Regions from separate parts of the Serratia ficaria genome, predicted to be linked through region 1. Evidence: predicted binding sites of a transcription regulator. Region 1 holds the regulator's gene; each other region holds the start of a gene.

Region 1 (4,697 bases):
TTGGCCGCGGCGGCGTTGTTGATGCGCACCATGATTTTGGCCGCCAGATCGTTGACCGTCGGCGTCAGCCAGCTTGGGCGCTGGGCTTCGATCGGGTCGATCGATTCGCGCCACTGCGGCACGTGCTGGTTCAGATAGGCGGTCAGCGGCAGCGGATCGCCGAAGTTGACGTAGCCCTGGCCCAGGTTGCGCAGCTTGCGCAGGCCGCGCAGCATCTGCAGCAGGCTCTCTTTTTCCTTGGTGGCGCCGCGCAGCTCTTTGGCGTAGGTGCCCACTTCCATCACGTGCTCGTAGCCGATGTAGATAGGCACCAGGGTGATGGGACGGGTGCCGCCGCGCAGCATCGCCTGGATGGTCATCGACAGGGTGCCGGTCTTCGGTTCCAGCAGGCGCCCGGTGCGCGAGCGGCCGCCTTCGACGAAGTATTCCACCGAGTAGCCGCGGGTGAACAGTTCGCCGAGGTACTCGCGGAATACCGTGGAGTACAGCTTGTTGCCCTTGAAGGTGCGGCGAATGAAGAACGCGCCCAGGCGGCGGAAGATCGGCCCGGCCGGCCAGAAGTTGAGGTTGATGCCGGCCGCGATGTGCGGCGGCACCAGGCCCTGGTGATACAGCACGTAGGACAGCAGCAGGTAGTCCATGTGGCTGCGGTGGCAGGGCACGTAGACGATTTCGTGGCCGTCCTGCGCCAGCTGGCGCACGCGTTCGGCGTTGGTGACGTTGATGCCCTGATACAGCCGGTTCCAGGTCCAGCTCAGCACGCGGTCGGAGAGGCGCACGGTCTCGTAGGAGAAGTCGGCGGCGATCTCTTCCATCAGCGCGATGGCGTTCTGCTGGGCTTTTTCGTGGGAAATCTTCTTGCTGCGCGCCTCGTCCTCGACCGCTTTTTCGATCGCCTTGGACGCCAGCAGCTTGTTGAACAGATCCTGACGCGCCGGCAGGCTTGGGCCGACCGCGGCCAGGCGCTGGCGCGAGAAGTGCATGCGCGCCACGCGCGCCAGCTTCTGCGCGATGATTTTATCCGTGCCGTGTTCGGAGGCCATGCGGCGCAGCGAGACGGTATTGGAGAAGCGCACGAAGCTGTCGCGGCCGAGCCACAGCACGGCGAAGAATTTCTGCACGCCGTTCAGCAGGCGCAGATGCGGCGTGCCTTGCCCTTCGCGGCCCGGCGAGCGGCCAAACATCACCGAGACCGGCAGCATCTGGATGTCGAGATCCGGATTGTTGCGGTGCAGGTCCAGGTAGTCGTGGAACAGCTTTACCGACTCTTCCTTCGGCGTGTAGTAGCGGAACACGCGCGGGCCGTCGTGAATGAACACGTGGCTCGGCAGCACCGTGCCGTCAATTTCCAGCGGGTTGAGGGGGTCGGGCAGATCCTGCGCCAGGCACTGAGTGCGCAGCGTCAGCAAATCCGCCTTGGAATTATAAGGCAAAACATACAAAATCGGCCGTGAGGGATCCAACCCTAATTCCGTGACCGGATCTGAAGGGATAACCTTACTTCTTACCAACAATTTGAGTGGTAAATTCAATAATTTATAATAAATTTTACGCCAACCTGACATAACAACGTGAAGCCTCTTGTTAGCAATGCGCCGCAAGCATACCAGAAACCGGGTAGCAGATCTGTGGTGTTGGAAAACCGAGAGCCGATAACGCTGGCTGATCTAGACTCTTTTTATTATGACTTACCTCTGAGAAAGGCACCGAAAACATGGCGAACCAAGCAACCGGCCTGACCCGTATTATTAAAGCCGCCGGCTACTCTTATAAAGGACTTTCCGCCGCCTGGCAGCACGAGGCGGCGTTCCGCCAGGAGCTGGTGGCGACCCTGCTGGCCATCATACTGGCGATCTGGCTGGATGTGGGTGCGATAGCGCGCATTTTGTTGATCGGATCGGTGGCGCTGGTGATGATCGTCGAGATCCTGAACAGCGCGATCGAGGCGGTGGTCGACCGCATCGGCAGCGAGCATCATGAGCTCTCCGGCCGGGCGAAGGACATGGGGTCGGCGGCGGTGTCGCTGGCGATCCTGCTGGCGCTGTTCGTCTGGGGCTCGGTGCTGTGGCAACACTTCCTTTGAGCGGGGCGCTAATCCCTGATTTTTATTCATTCTTCGGTTCCCAATCCGCGCTTACCTGTATATACTCACAGCAAGACTGTATAAACAAACAGGGGGCGGAATGAAAGCACTAACTACCAGACAGCAAGAGGTCTATGATCTGATTCGCGATCATATTTCGCAGACGGGCATGCCGCCGACGCGTGCCGAGATCGCTATGCGTCTGGGGTTCCGCTCGCCAAATGCCGCCGAAGAACACCTGAAGGCGCTGGCGCGCAAAGGGGTGATCGAGATCGTCTCCGGCGCGTCACGCGGCATCCGCCTGCTGATGGAAGATGAAGAAGGCCTGCCGCTGATCGGCCGGGTGGCCGCCGGCGAGCCGCTGCTGGCGCAACAGCATATCGAAGGCCACTACAAGGTGGATCCTTCGCTGTTCAAACCGAACGCGGATTTCCTGCTGCGGGTCAACGGCATGTCGATGCGCGACATCGGCATTCTGGACGGCGATCTGCTGGCGGTGCACAAGACTCAGGACGTGCGCAACGGCCAGGTGGTGGTGGCGCGCATTGAGGACGAAGTCACGGTCAAACGCCTGAAAAAACACGGCAACGTGGTTGAACTGCTGCCGGAAAACAGCGAATTCCAACCGATCGTGGTCGATCTGCGTCAGCAGAATTTCACCATCGAAGGCCTGGCGGTCGGCGTGATCCGCAACGGCGACTGGATTTAACCGCCGCGCCCGAACGGTCGTCCCCCGATTTAAATCGCCCCTGCTTTGGGGCGATGTCATTTCTGATTCAATATCGTGCCCAATCGCTTTCAATGCGCAGCCGACACGCCTGCAGCTTGGTAAGATGAAGGGTATCCACGGGAACATTTCACCATGCGCCTGATCTCCGCCTTTTCCGCCTTCACCAGCGACACCGATAAAGCCCTGTGGCGTCTCGCCCTGCCGATGATTTTTTCCAATATTACCGTGCCGCTGCTCGGGCTGGTGGATACCGCGGTGATCGGCCATCTCGATAGCCCGACCTATCTCGGCGGCGTGGCGATCGGCGCCATGGCCACCAGCTTCCTGTTTATGCTGTTGCTGTTCCTGCGCATGAGCACCACCGGCTTGGCCGCACAGGCGCTGGGGGCGCAGAACCCGCAGGCGCTGGCGCGCGCCTTTATGCAGCCGCTGCTGTTGGCGGTGCTGGCCGGGCTGGCCATTGTGCTGTTGCGCCAGCCGCTGATTGATGCGGCGCTGGGGATCGTCGGCGGCGACGCCGAGGTACTGCGGCAGGCGCGGCTGTTTCTTGAGATCCGTTGGCTGAGCGCCCCGGCGGCGCTGGCCAATATGGTGATCCTCGGCTGGCTGCTCGGCGTGCAGTACGTGCGCGCGCCGGTGATCCTGTTGATCGTCGGCAACCTGCTGAACATCGTGCTGGATATCTGGCTGGTGATGGGGCTGGGCTGGAACGTGCAGGGGGCGGCGACGGCGACCGCCATCGCCGAATACGCCACGCTGCTGCTCGGGCTATGGCTGTCGTGGCGCGTGATGCGGCTGCGCGGCATTTCACCGCCGATGCTGCAGCAGGCCTGGCGCGGTAACCTGCGGCGCCTGCTGGCGCTAAACCGCGACATTATGCTGCGCTCGCTGTTGCTGCAGCTGTGCTTCGCCTCTCTGACCATTTTTGGCGCGCGCCTTGGCAGCGAAGTGGTGGCGGTGAATGCGGTGCTGATGAACCTGCTCACCTTTACCGCCTATGCGCTGGACGGTTTCGCTTACGCGGTGGAGGCGCATTCGGGCCACGCCTACGGCGCCCGCGACGACCGCCAGCTGAGGAGGATATGGCGCGCCGCCTGCCGTCAGGCCTGCCTGGTGGCCCTGGCCTTTGGCGCGGCTTACGCCGTTGCCGGCCAGCAGATCGTGGCGGCGCTGACCTCGCTGCCGGAGCTGCGCGCGTTGGCCAATCACTATCTGCCGTGGCAGGTGGCGCTGCCGTTGGTCGGCGTATGGTGCTACCTGCTGGACGGCATGTTTATCGGCGCCACCCGCGGCGCGGAAATGCGCAACAGCATGGCGGTGGCGGCGGCAGGTTATGGGCTCACCTTGTTCAGCGTGCCGCTGCTGGGCAACCATGGGCTGTGGCTGGCACTGGCGGTCTTTCTCTCGCTGCGCGGCCTCTCTCTGGGTTGGATCTGGCATCGCCACCGGGTGCGCGGCAGCTGGTTTTCAGCGACATAGTCGATGCTGAATGACGCAAAATCATTAATTTTATTTATGTTTTAATTCATATTTAGTTACATGTTTTCGTTGCCGAACTTAACCCGTTAGCAGGCTGTTTTTCGGCGTTTTCTACTGTTATACGAAGTTTGAATGGATTTAAATTCTGCTTACTTTTTATTTGTCGCTATCTGATTCTATACTTAATCATGTGGCTGGCGACGTGAGCAGGGGAGCGGCGCCCCTTTGGTTAGCGCATATAAACCATAAAAATTACTGAGTAATGCGCCCGGCCAGCAGGATCTGAAACTGATTCACCACAGGTTAACGGAGAGACTATGAACAAAGATCAAGCCGACGGTAACTGGAAGCAGTTTAAAGGGAAAGTGAAGGAACAATGGGGCAAGCTGACCGATGACGATCTGG
Region 2 (4,697 bases), 1.5 Mb from region 1:
CTACATGGTGGATATCGGCGGCGAGGTGCGCACCCGCGGGCATAGCGGCGAGCGAAAACCCTGGCGCATCGCCATCGAGCGGCCGACCGCCGGCGCGCGGCAACAGGCGCAATTGGTGATCCAGCCGGGCGAAATGTCGATCGCCACTTCGGGGGATTACCGCAATTACTTCGAGCAGGACGGCGTGCGCTACTCGCACACTATCGATCCGATCAGCGGCCGGCCGATCCATCATCGGCTGGTGTCGATCACCGTGCTCAGCCCAACCTGCATGACCGCCGACGGCCTGTCCACCGGGCTGAACGTGCTGGGGCCGGAGCGCGGCATGGCATTGGCCAACCTGCTGGGGATCCCGGTATTCATGATTGTGAAAACCGCCGACGGCTTTGAAGAGCGCTATTCCGACGCCTTCAAGCCTTATCTGAAAAAGAGTTCGTGAGGCCGCTATGCTGACGGTATTTGTCGCCACCTTCGTGTTGTTTCTGCTGATTATCGGCGGCATGTCGCTGGGCTACGTGTTTAAACGCAAGAGCCTGCAGGGCAGCTGCGGCGGCATCACCGCGCTGGGGATGGACAAGGTATGCGACTGCCCGGAACCCTGCGACGCGCGCAAGAAGCGCGAAGCCAAAGAGGCGCTGCGGCGAGAGCAACTGGACAAGCACCGCATTCTGTAGCGAAAACCCGGCCGAGGTCGGGTTTTTTATTGGGCCTTGCCGAAAGGCACATGAAAATCTGGCTGGGTACGATTAACAATGGCGTGAATTTTCAGGGCGTGACGGATAAAAATATAATCGGCAAATACGAGCGCACGCTTTCTCAGTTTCTTAAGCAGAGGTAACAGGATGAACCGCATTATTTTCTCAGGAACTCTGACTTTGTTGCTTTCCGGCTGCATGCACATAAACGATCCTAGGCCCAGGAACTACACGGCCGACGTCACTGCCTTTGATAATCAAGTCTGTGTGCGGGTTCAACCTGAAGGCGATGAGCGGCTATCAGGCATTATTATCGAGGAACTCGGCAACGCCAACGCTATCTTTGGCAAGAATTTCATTGATAACGAGATGCCCGCGGTAACATCGGATAAATGCATTCCTGATTTTAACTATAAATTCGAAGACGGGAAGTCTTACGGGGTATCGGTGACGCTGTTGTCGCGGGAGAAACGAAGTAAAGGCATTGAACCTGCCGCCCGGCTATTCGGGGCTGGGTTTAGTGTGCGCAATGAAAATGGCATCATCCAGGTGGTTCCTGCTCACTAACGGACGTTGAAAGCCAGGCAGGCATAAGGATGATTTGTCGAACCGCCTTATGCCGTTAGCCGGTGGTTTATTTCGCCTTGCGGAAGCTTTTCGCCTCGGCCGGCGAGTTGACCATCACCCCATCTGCCCCCAGCGCCAGCGCCTGCTGGTACTCCTGCGGCGAATTGACGCCGAACAGAATGATATGCGCCGGGCCTTGCGAACGGAAGCAGTCCATCGATTCCTTATCCCATGTCAGAAACGCCCTGGAGCGCCCCTCGCCCAGGGTGTATTTCTCCACAACCTCCACTTCGCGCTTCAGCTCCAGCCCGTACCAACGCGGCTGCGGGGCGCCCGGCTTAACGTCGCACTGGTGCGCCATAGTGATATTGGCCAGCAGGCTGCGGGTATGGTCGCGGCTCTCGAAGCGTTTGATCTGCGGCGGCAGCGCCTGCAGGTAGCGGGCGTCGGTGGAGTAGACGCGGGTGCGGTTCAGGCTGTCGGTCTCCTGCAGCGTCGCCAGCAGCGCTTTGCCGAACCGCGCCGGATCGGCGTCCGGCGATTTGATGTCCAGATAGAAGGTGACGCGCGGGAAGGCCTTCAGTACCTCGTCCAGCCGCGGGATGCCGATGCCCTGGCCGCGGAACGGATGAGCCTCGCCTTTGGCGAACGACCAGCCGGCGTCGGCCTTGGCCAGCTGCTCGGCGCTGTAGGCGGAGACCGGCCCCCGTTGGTTGGTCAACGCCTGCAGATCCGATGGGCGGTACAGCACGATGGCGCCGTCTTTGGACTGCTGCAGGGTGATCCAGACGGCGTCGGCGCCGTTTTTCAGCGCGGTTTCAATGGCGATGCGGGTATTTTCCGGCGCATCGGCGGTGCCGCCGCGGTGGGCGACAATCGCCGGCGCATGGCCGGCGTCGGCGCCTGCGGCCAGCGCGCAGAGCGACAGCGCGGAGGCCAACAGCAAACGGGAAAACCTGATCATGCGGGATACCTTTATGAGGAAGCGAATGGCGAAGCTGCGGAAATCATACTATTGAAAAATTAAGCTTTTTTAACAACGCGAAAATATCTGGCGAAAACGCCGTTTTCCCCGAGCCAACCGAGCCTTGAGCTTTCAATAACTGACTGTATACTTATACAGTATTGTTGGAGGGTGCGATGCGTAAAATCATTCATGTCGATATGGACTGCTTCTTCGCCGCGGTGGAAATGCGCGACGATCCCAGCCTGCGCGATATTCCGTTGGCGATTGGCGGCAGCGCCGATCGGCGCGGGGTGATCAGCACCGCCAACTACCCGGCGCGCCGCTACGGCGTGCACAGCGCGATGTCGACGGCGATGGCGCTCAAACTGTGCCCGCATCTCACCCTGCTGCCGGGCCGCATGGCGGCCTACAAGGAAGCCTCGCTGCATATCCGCGAGATCTTCGCCCGCTACACCCCGCTGATCGAGCCGCTGTCGTTGGACGAAGCCTATCTGGACGTTACCGACAGCCCCCAGTGCAACGGATCGGCAACCTTGATCGCCCAGGAAATTCGCCAGGCGATCGCCGATGAACTGAACCTCACCGCCTCGGCCGGCATCGCGCCAATCAAATTCCTCGCCAAGATCGCCTCCGAGCTGAACAAGCCGAACGGGCAGTATGTGATCACGCCGGCGCAGGTGCCGGCGTTTTTGCAGCAGCTGCGGCTGAGCAAGATCCCCGGCGTCGGCAAGGTGACCGCCAAGCGGCTGGAAGAGGTGGGGTTAACCACCTGCGCCGACGTGCAGCAGTACGATCTGGCGCTGTTGCTCAAGCGCTTCGGCAAGTTTGGCCGGGTGCTGTGGGAGCGCTGCCAGGGCATTGACCTGCGCGAGGTTTCCTCGGAGCGGCTGCGTAAGTCGGTAGGGGTGGAGCGCACGCTGGCGGAAGACATCCACGACTGGGAAGACTGCGAGGCGCTGATTGTCGATAAGCTCTACCCCGAACTGGAGCTGCGGCTGCGCAAGGTGAAGCCGGATCTGCATATCGCCCGCCAGGGGGTGAAGCTGAAGTTTCAGGATTTTCAGCAAACCACCCAGGAGCACGTATTCCCGGTGCTGAATCGGCAGGATCTGCTGGAGGTGGCGCGGCAGGCGTGGCGCGAGCGGCGGGAAGGGCGCGGCGTGCGGCTGGTGGGGCTGCACGTGACGCTGCTGGATCCGCAGCTGGAGCGGCAGCTGCTGCTGCCGTGGGAATGAAAAAGGCCGGCGAAAGCCGGCCTGATGCGGTTAAACGCGGCGGTCAGGCGCGTTCAGGGATCGCTTTCAGCAGTGCGGTCAGCAGCTTCCAGTACAGGCCGACGCTTTCGATATGCACCTGCTCATCCGGCGAGTGCGGGCCGGTGATGGTTGGGCCGATCGACACCATGTCCATGTTCGGGTACGGCTTCTTGAACAGCCCGCATTCCAGGCCGGCGTGGATCACCATGATGTTCGGCGTCTTGTCGAACAGGTCCTGGTAAAGCTCGCGCACCAGCTTCATGACCGGCGAGGCCGCGTCCGGCTGCCAGCCCGGGTAGCCGCCCTTCGGCGCCACCTTGGCGCCGGCCAGCTGGCCCAGCGCGGTCAGCATCTCGACCACGTAGTCTTTGCCGCTGTCGATCAGCGAACGGATCAGGCAGATGATTTCCGCTTCGTTCTCGCTGGTGGTGACCACGCCGACGTTCAGCGAGGTCTCCACCACGCCTTTCACCGCGTCGCTCATGCGGATCACGCCGTTCGGCGTGCCGTTCAGCAGCGCCAGGAAACGCTGCTGGCTGTCGGCGGTCAGCGCCTGCGCGCTGCTGTCGGACGGCTCCAGCAATACGGTGATGTTCTTCTCTTTGGCGGCGAGCTCGTTCTGCAGGGTCGCCAGGTATTCCTGGCCCAGCGCTTTCAGCGCGTCGGCCTGATCGGCCGGCACGGCGACGATCGCCGAAGCCTCACGCGGGATGGCGTTGCGCAGGGTGCCGCCGTTCAGATCCAGCACGCGCAGTTTCAGTGCGTTGGCATGGGCGAACAGGAAGCGCGCCAACAGCTTGTTGGCGTTGCCCAGGCCGACGTGGATTTCCGCGCCGGAGTGGCCGCCCTTCAGGCCTTTCAGGGTCAGCTTCAGGGTTTGGTAACCGGCCGGCACCGCTTCGCGCTGCAGCGGCAGGGTGGTGATGAAGTCAATACCGCCGGCGCAACCCATGTAGATTTCGCCTTCCTCTTCGGAATCGGTGTTGATCAGAATGTCCGCCTGCAGCCAGTTGGGTTGCAGGCCGAACGCGCCGTCCATGCCGGCTTCTTCGGTCATGGTCAGCAGCACTTCCAGCGGGCCGTGCTCGACGCTGTCGTCGGCCAGCACCGCCAGCGCGGACGCCATGCCGATGCCGTTGTCGGCGCCCAGGGTAGTGCCGCGCGCCTTGATCCACTCGCCGGCGACGTACGGCTGGATCGGATCCTTGGTGA
Region 3 (4,697 bases), 720 kb from region 1:
GGGGCTCAGCTTGCCATCGTGCCGGGCGATCCGCAGCGCGTAGAGAAAATTGCCAAGCTGATGGAAAATCCGGTGCATCTGGCCTCCCATCGTGAATTCACCACCTGGCGCGCGGAGCTGGACGGCAAGGCGGTGATCGTCTGCTCTACCGGCATCGGCGGCCCATCCACCTCGATTGCGGTGGAAGAGCTGGCGCAGCTGGGCATTCGCACCTTCCTGCGCATCGGCACCACCGGCGCCATTCAGTCCGACATCAACGTCGGCGATGTGCTGGTCACCACCGCGGCGGTGCGTCTTGACGGCGCCAGCCTGCACTTCGCGCCGATGGAGTTCCCGGCGGTCGCGGACTTTGCCTGCACCACCGCGCTGGTGGAAGCGGCCAAAGCCAGCGGCGCCACTACCCATATTGGCGTGACCGCGTCTTCCGATACCTTCTACCCGGGCCAGGAGCGCTACGACACTTACTCCGGCCGCGTGGTCAGCCGTTTCAAAGGCTCGATGGAAGAATGGCAGGCGATGGGCGTGATGAACTATGAAATGGAATCCGCCACCCTGCTGACCATGTGCGCCAGCCAGGGCCTGCGCGCCGGTATGGTCGCCGGGGTGATCGTCAACCGTACCCAGCAAGAGATCCCGAACGCGGAAACCATGAAAAACACCGAAAGCAAAGCGGTGCAGATCGTGGTGGACGCCGCGCGCCGCCTGCTGTAATCCCCTGTTGTTCAACGGGTCGCTCTGCGGCCCGTTTTTCCATTCGCGGTTAATCTGTTACGGTTATAGCCATCGGCGTCACGCCGACGGCCGCAGCGTTATTGCATGTTGGCCGCCGCCGCAGCGCGTTGTCAAACCATAACAATGAGGACGTTTATGACCGCCCAAATCCTGCTTCACCCTTCGCTTGCGCCGCTCGACGGCGGTATCAACTTTCGCGATTTTGGCGGCAACGGCGTGGCCGATGGGCGCCGCATCAAACGCGGCCTGCTGTTCCGTTCCGGCTCGCTCGAGCGGCTGACGGAGAAAGACTGCGAGTTTCTGGCCGGCGTGCCGGTGCGATCGGTGCTGGACTACCGCGACGCCGACGAGGTGCAGGCCAAGCCGGATATCCTGTGGCGCGGCGCCGATTATCACCACGTGCCGGCCAACCCGCTGAGCAACGAGGTCAACGCCAACCTGGAAAAGCTCACCAGCGAAACGCTGGCCGGCTTTGACGCCCGGGCGTTCATGCTGGAGCTGTATCGCCGCCTGCCGTTCGGCAATGCGGCCTACAAGCGGCTGGCGCAGCTGCTGAGCAACCCCGGCGACGGCGCGATTGTGCAGCACTGCGCGGTGGGTAAAGACCGCACCGGGATAGGTTCGGCGCTGGTGCTGTTTGCGCTGGGCGCCGACGAAGCGACGGTGACCGAAGATTACCTGCTGACCGAAACCACGCTGGCGACCTTTCGCGAGCAGATGTTGGATCAGCTGTCGATCCGCTTGAACGCGGCCGCGCTCGGGCAGTTCGCCTACGTGCTGAGCGCGCGCGAAGAGTTTCTGATGACCGCCCTGAGCTGCATCCGCGAACAATACGGCTCTACCGATCGCTGGCTGGAGGCGGAGTACGGTCTGGGGGCGGCCCAGCGCGAAACGCTGCAGGCGTTTTACCTCGAGTAAACCGCCTGATGTTTAGCCGGGGTTTAACTCGTTCCGGCTGACATTGCGTATCCTTGGCGGTGGAATATCGCGTATCAGGAGCCCCGTATTGAGCCTCAATGACGTTATCAACTGGGTCAGCGACGTCGTGCGTCAGCACGAGGGCTGGGCCCTTCCCATTATCTTCTTCCTGGCGTTCGGCGAGTCGCTGGCGTTTTTGTCGCTGCTGCTGCCGGCCACGGTGATCCTGCTGGCGCTGGGCGCGTTGATCGGCGAAAGCGGCATCGCGTTTTGGCCGATCTGGGCCGCCGCCGCCGCCGGCGCCTTCTTCGGCGACTGGATCTCCTATTGGATCGGCTATCACTATCAGGACCGGGTGGCGCACATGTGGCCGCTGTCGCGCAATCCGCAGTTATTGACGCGCGGCCATGCGTTTTTTGAGCGCTGGGGCGTAGTGGGCATTTTCATCGGCCGCTTCTTCGGCCCGCTGCGCGCCGTGGTGCCGCTGGTGGGGGGCATATGCGGCATGCCGCAGCGCTATTTCCAACTGGCGAACATCACTTCGGCGATGATCTGGGCGTTTGGCATTCTGGCGCCCGGGGCGTTCGGCATCAAGTGGTTAAGCCAATGGTTGGGCTGACTTTCGCCTGAGTTGCGCGCCGGCGCGCAATATTGCCCGCAGCGTGCAAAATCAGGCTGGACATCCATACAGCATCCCCTTAACGTGACGGGCAACGGGCGAGTGAAACGCCGGAACGGCAAGGCGCAACAGGAGGCAGGGTGGATACCAGTCTGGTTTACGGTATGGGTGGGGTGGTTATCGGCATGCTGCTGGGGTGGCTGATCGCCAGCCTGCGGGCGCAGCAGGCCGGCGCGCAGCATGAAACCGAGCTGCGCTTGCTGGAGCAATCGCTGCTGCAGGCGCAACAGGAAGCGACGGCCCGGCAGGAGACGCTGCAGCGCCAGGAACAACAGATGCGCCAGAGCGATCTGGAGCTGCGCAATTTGCACAGCCAGCTGGCGGCCGGGCACGAAAAGCTGCAACAGCTCAATCACTGGCGCAACGAGTGCGAACTGCTCAATCAGGAGCTGCGCGCCCAGCGCGAGGTCAACGGCGTGCAGGAAGCCGAACTGCGCGAGGTCACCATCCGTCTGGAGGAGACCCGCATGGCGGCGGAAGAAAAGCAGCGCCTGCTGATCAACAGCGAACAGCGCCTCACCACGCAGTTCGAAAACCTGGCCAACCGCATTTTCGAACACAGCGGGCGCAAGGTGGATGAACAGAACCGGCAGAGCCTGGATCGCCTGTTGCTGCCGCTGCGCGAACAGCTGGACGGCTTCCGCCGCCAGGTGCAGGACAGCTTTGGCCAGGAAGCACGCGAGCGCCATACGTTGACGCACGAAATCCGTAATCTGCAGCAGCTCAATGCGCAGATGGCGCGCGAAGCCATCAACCTCACCAAGGCGCTGAAGGGGGACAATAAAACCCAGGGCAACTGGGGCGAGGTGGTGCTTAGCCGGGTGCTGGAGGCCTCCGGCCTGCGCGAAGGCCACGAGTATGAAACCCAGGTCAACGTACGGGTGGACCACCAGAGCCGCATGCAGCCAGACGTCATCGTCCGGCTGCCGCAGGGCAAGGACGTGGTGATCGACGCCAAGATGTCGTTGATCGCCTACGAACGCTATTTCAACGGGGAAGACGAGGCGGAGCGCGAAGCGGCGCTGAATGAGCATATCGCCTCGCTGCGCGGCCATATCCGGCTGCTGGGGCGCAAGGACTACCAGCAGTTGCCCGGCCTGCGTTCGCTGGATTACGTGCTGATGTTCATTCCGGTCGAGCCGGCCTTCCTGTTGGCGATCGACCGCGAGCCCGAATTGATCAGCGAGGCGCTCAAGCACAACATTATGCTGGTCAGCCCCACCACGCTGCTGGTGGCGCTGCGCACCATCACCAACCTGTGGCGCTACGAACATCAGAGCCAAAATGCCCAGCGCATCGCCGACCGGGCGGCGAAGCTGTACGACAAGATGCGGCTGTTCGTGGACGACATGTCCGCGCTGGGGCAAAGCCTGGATAAAGCGCAGGGCAGTTATCGCCAGGCGATGAACAAACTGAGCGAAGGCCGTGGTAATCTTATCGGCCAGACCGAGGGCTTCCGCGCGCTGGGGGTTGAAGTGAAGCGACCTATCAACCCGCTGCTGGCGCAGCAGGCCGGCGCGCAGCAAGATGAAGCCGATGCGGCGGCGGACGACGACGAGGCCGCCGCAGTGCCGCAGGCGGAAGATGACAATCCCGCCGAAGAACCAGGCTCCGTTTCGCATGGCTGAACGCCGCGGCGAGGTGGGGTATTCCTTGGGGTTCTGGTACACTCAACCCCACAAAATTGACTGAATAGCAGGCAGGACAATGGCAGAACAACCGCAGGAAACCACCGATTTCGGTTTTCGCACCGTCGCTAGAGACGAAAAACAGGCCATGGTGGCGGACGTTTTTCATTCGGTAGCGGCCAAGTATGACGTGATGAACGACCTGATGTCGTTCGGCATCCACCGCATCTGGAAGCGTTTCACCATTGACTGCAGCGGCGTGCGCCGCGGGCAGCGGGTGCTGGATCTGGCCGGTGGCACCGGCGACCTGGCCGCCAAGTTCTCCCGCATGGTCGGTGAGCAGGGGCAGGTGGTGCTGGCGGACATCAACGATTCGATGCTGAAGATGGGGCGCGAAAAGCTGCGCGATCGCGGCATCGTCGGCAACATCAACTATGTGCAGGCCAATGCCGAAGCATTGCCGTTCCCCGACAACTACTTCGACTGCATCACCATCTCTTTCGGCCTGCGCAACGTGACCGACAAGGACAAGGCGCTGCGTTCGATGTTCCGCGTGCTGAAGCCGGGCGGCCGCCTGCTGGTGCTGGAGTTCTCCAAGCCGCTGCTGGCGCCGCTGAGCAAGGCCTACGACGCTTATTCTTTCCACGTGCTGCCAAAAATCGGCGAGCTGGTGGTGAAGGATCCGGACAGCTACCGCTATCTGGCCGAGTCGATCCGCATGCACCCCGATCAGGAAACCC

What was found. The regulator LexA, encoded in region 1, represses DNA repair genes until DNA is damaged. The targets are predictions, from matches to a motif close to TNCTGTATGTACATACAGNA.
Region 2: dinB (DNA polymerase IV) is a predicted target of LexA. The motif match lies at 2,368-2,387, and genes of this name have one in related genera.
Region 3: rmuC (DNA recombination protein RmuC) is a predicted target of LexA. The motif match lies at 2,324-2,343, and genes of this name have one in related genera.

What each region holds. Positions count from the first base shown of each region.
Region 1 covers NZ_LT906479.1:4,733,406-4,738,102, reverse strand. The annotation lists gene plsB (glycerol-3-phosphate 1-O-acyltransferase PlsB) at 1-1,565, opposite strand, end outside; gene CKW09_RS22150 (diacylglycerol kinase) at 1,715-2,083, shown strand; gene lexA (transcriptional repressor LexA) at 2,184-2,792, shown strand; gene dinF (MATE family efflux transporter DinF) at 2,946-4,292, shown strand; gene CKW09_RS22135 (CsbD family protein) at 4,610-4,697, shown strand, end outside.
Region 2 covers NZ_LT906479.1:1,059,357-1,064,053, forward strand. The annotation lists gene CKW09_RS04925 (FAD:protein FMN transferase) at 1-439, shown strand, start outside; gene nqrM ((Na+)-NQR maturation NqrM) at 447-674, shown strand; gene CKW09_RS04940 (putative T6SS immunity periplasmic lipoprotein) at 843-1,262, shown strand; gene CKW09_RS04945 (glycerophosphodiester phosphodiesterase family protein) at 1,330-2,226, opposite strand; gene dinB (DNA polymerase IV) at 2,403-3,464, shown strand; gene pepD (beta-Ala-His dipeptidase) at 3,508-4,697, opposite strand, start outside.
Region 3 covers NZ_LT906479.1:241,470-246,166, forward strand. The annotation lists gene udp (uridine phosphorylase) at 1-711, shown strand, start outside; gene CKW09_RS01095 (tyrosine-protein phosphatase) at 868-1,650, shown strand; gene CKW09_RS01100 (DedA family protein) at 1,739-2,269, shown strand; gene rmuC (DNA recombination protein RmuC) at 2,410-3,957, shown strand; gene ubiE (bifunctional demethylmenaquinone methyltransferase/2-methoxy-6-polyprenyl-1,4-benzoquinol methylase UbiE) at 4,037-4,697, shown strand, end outside.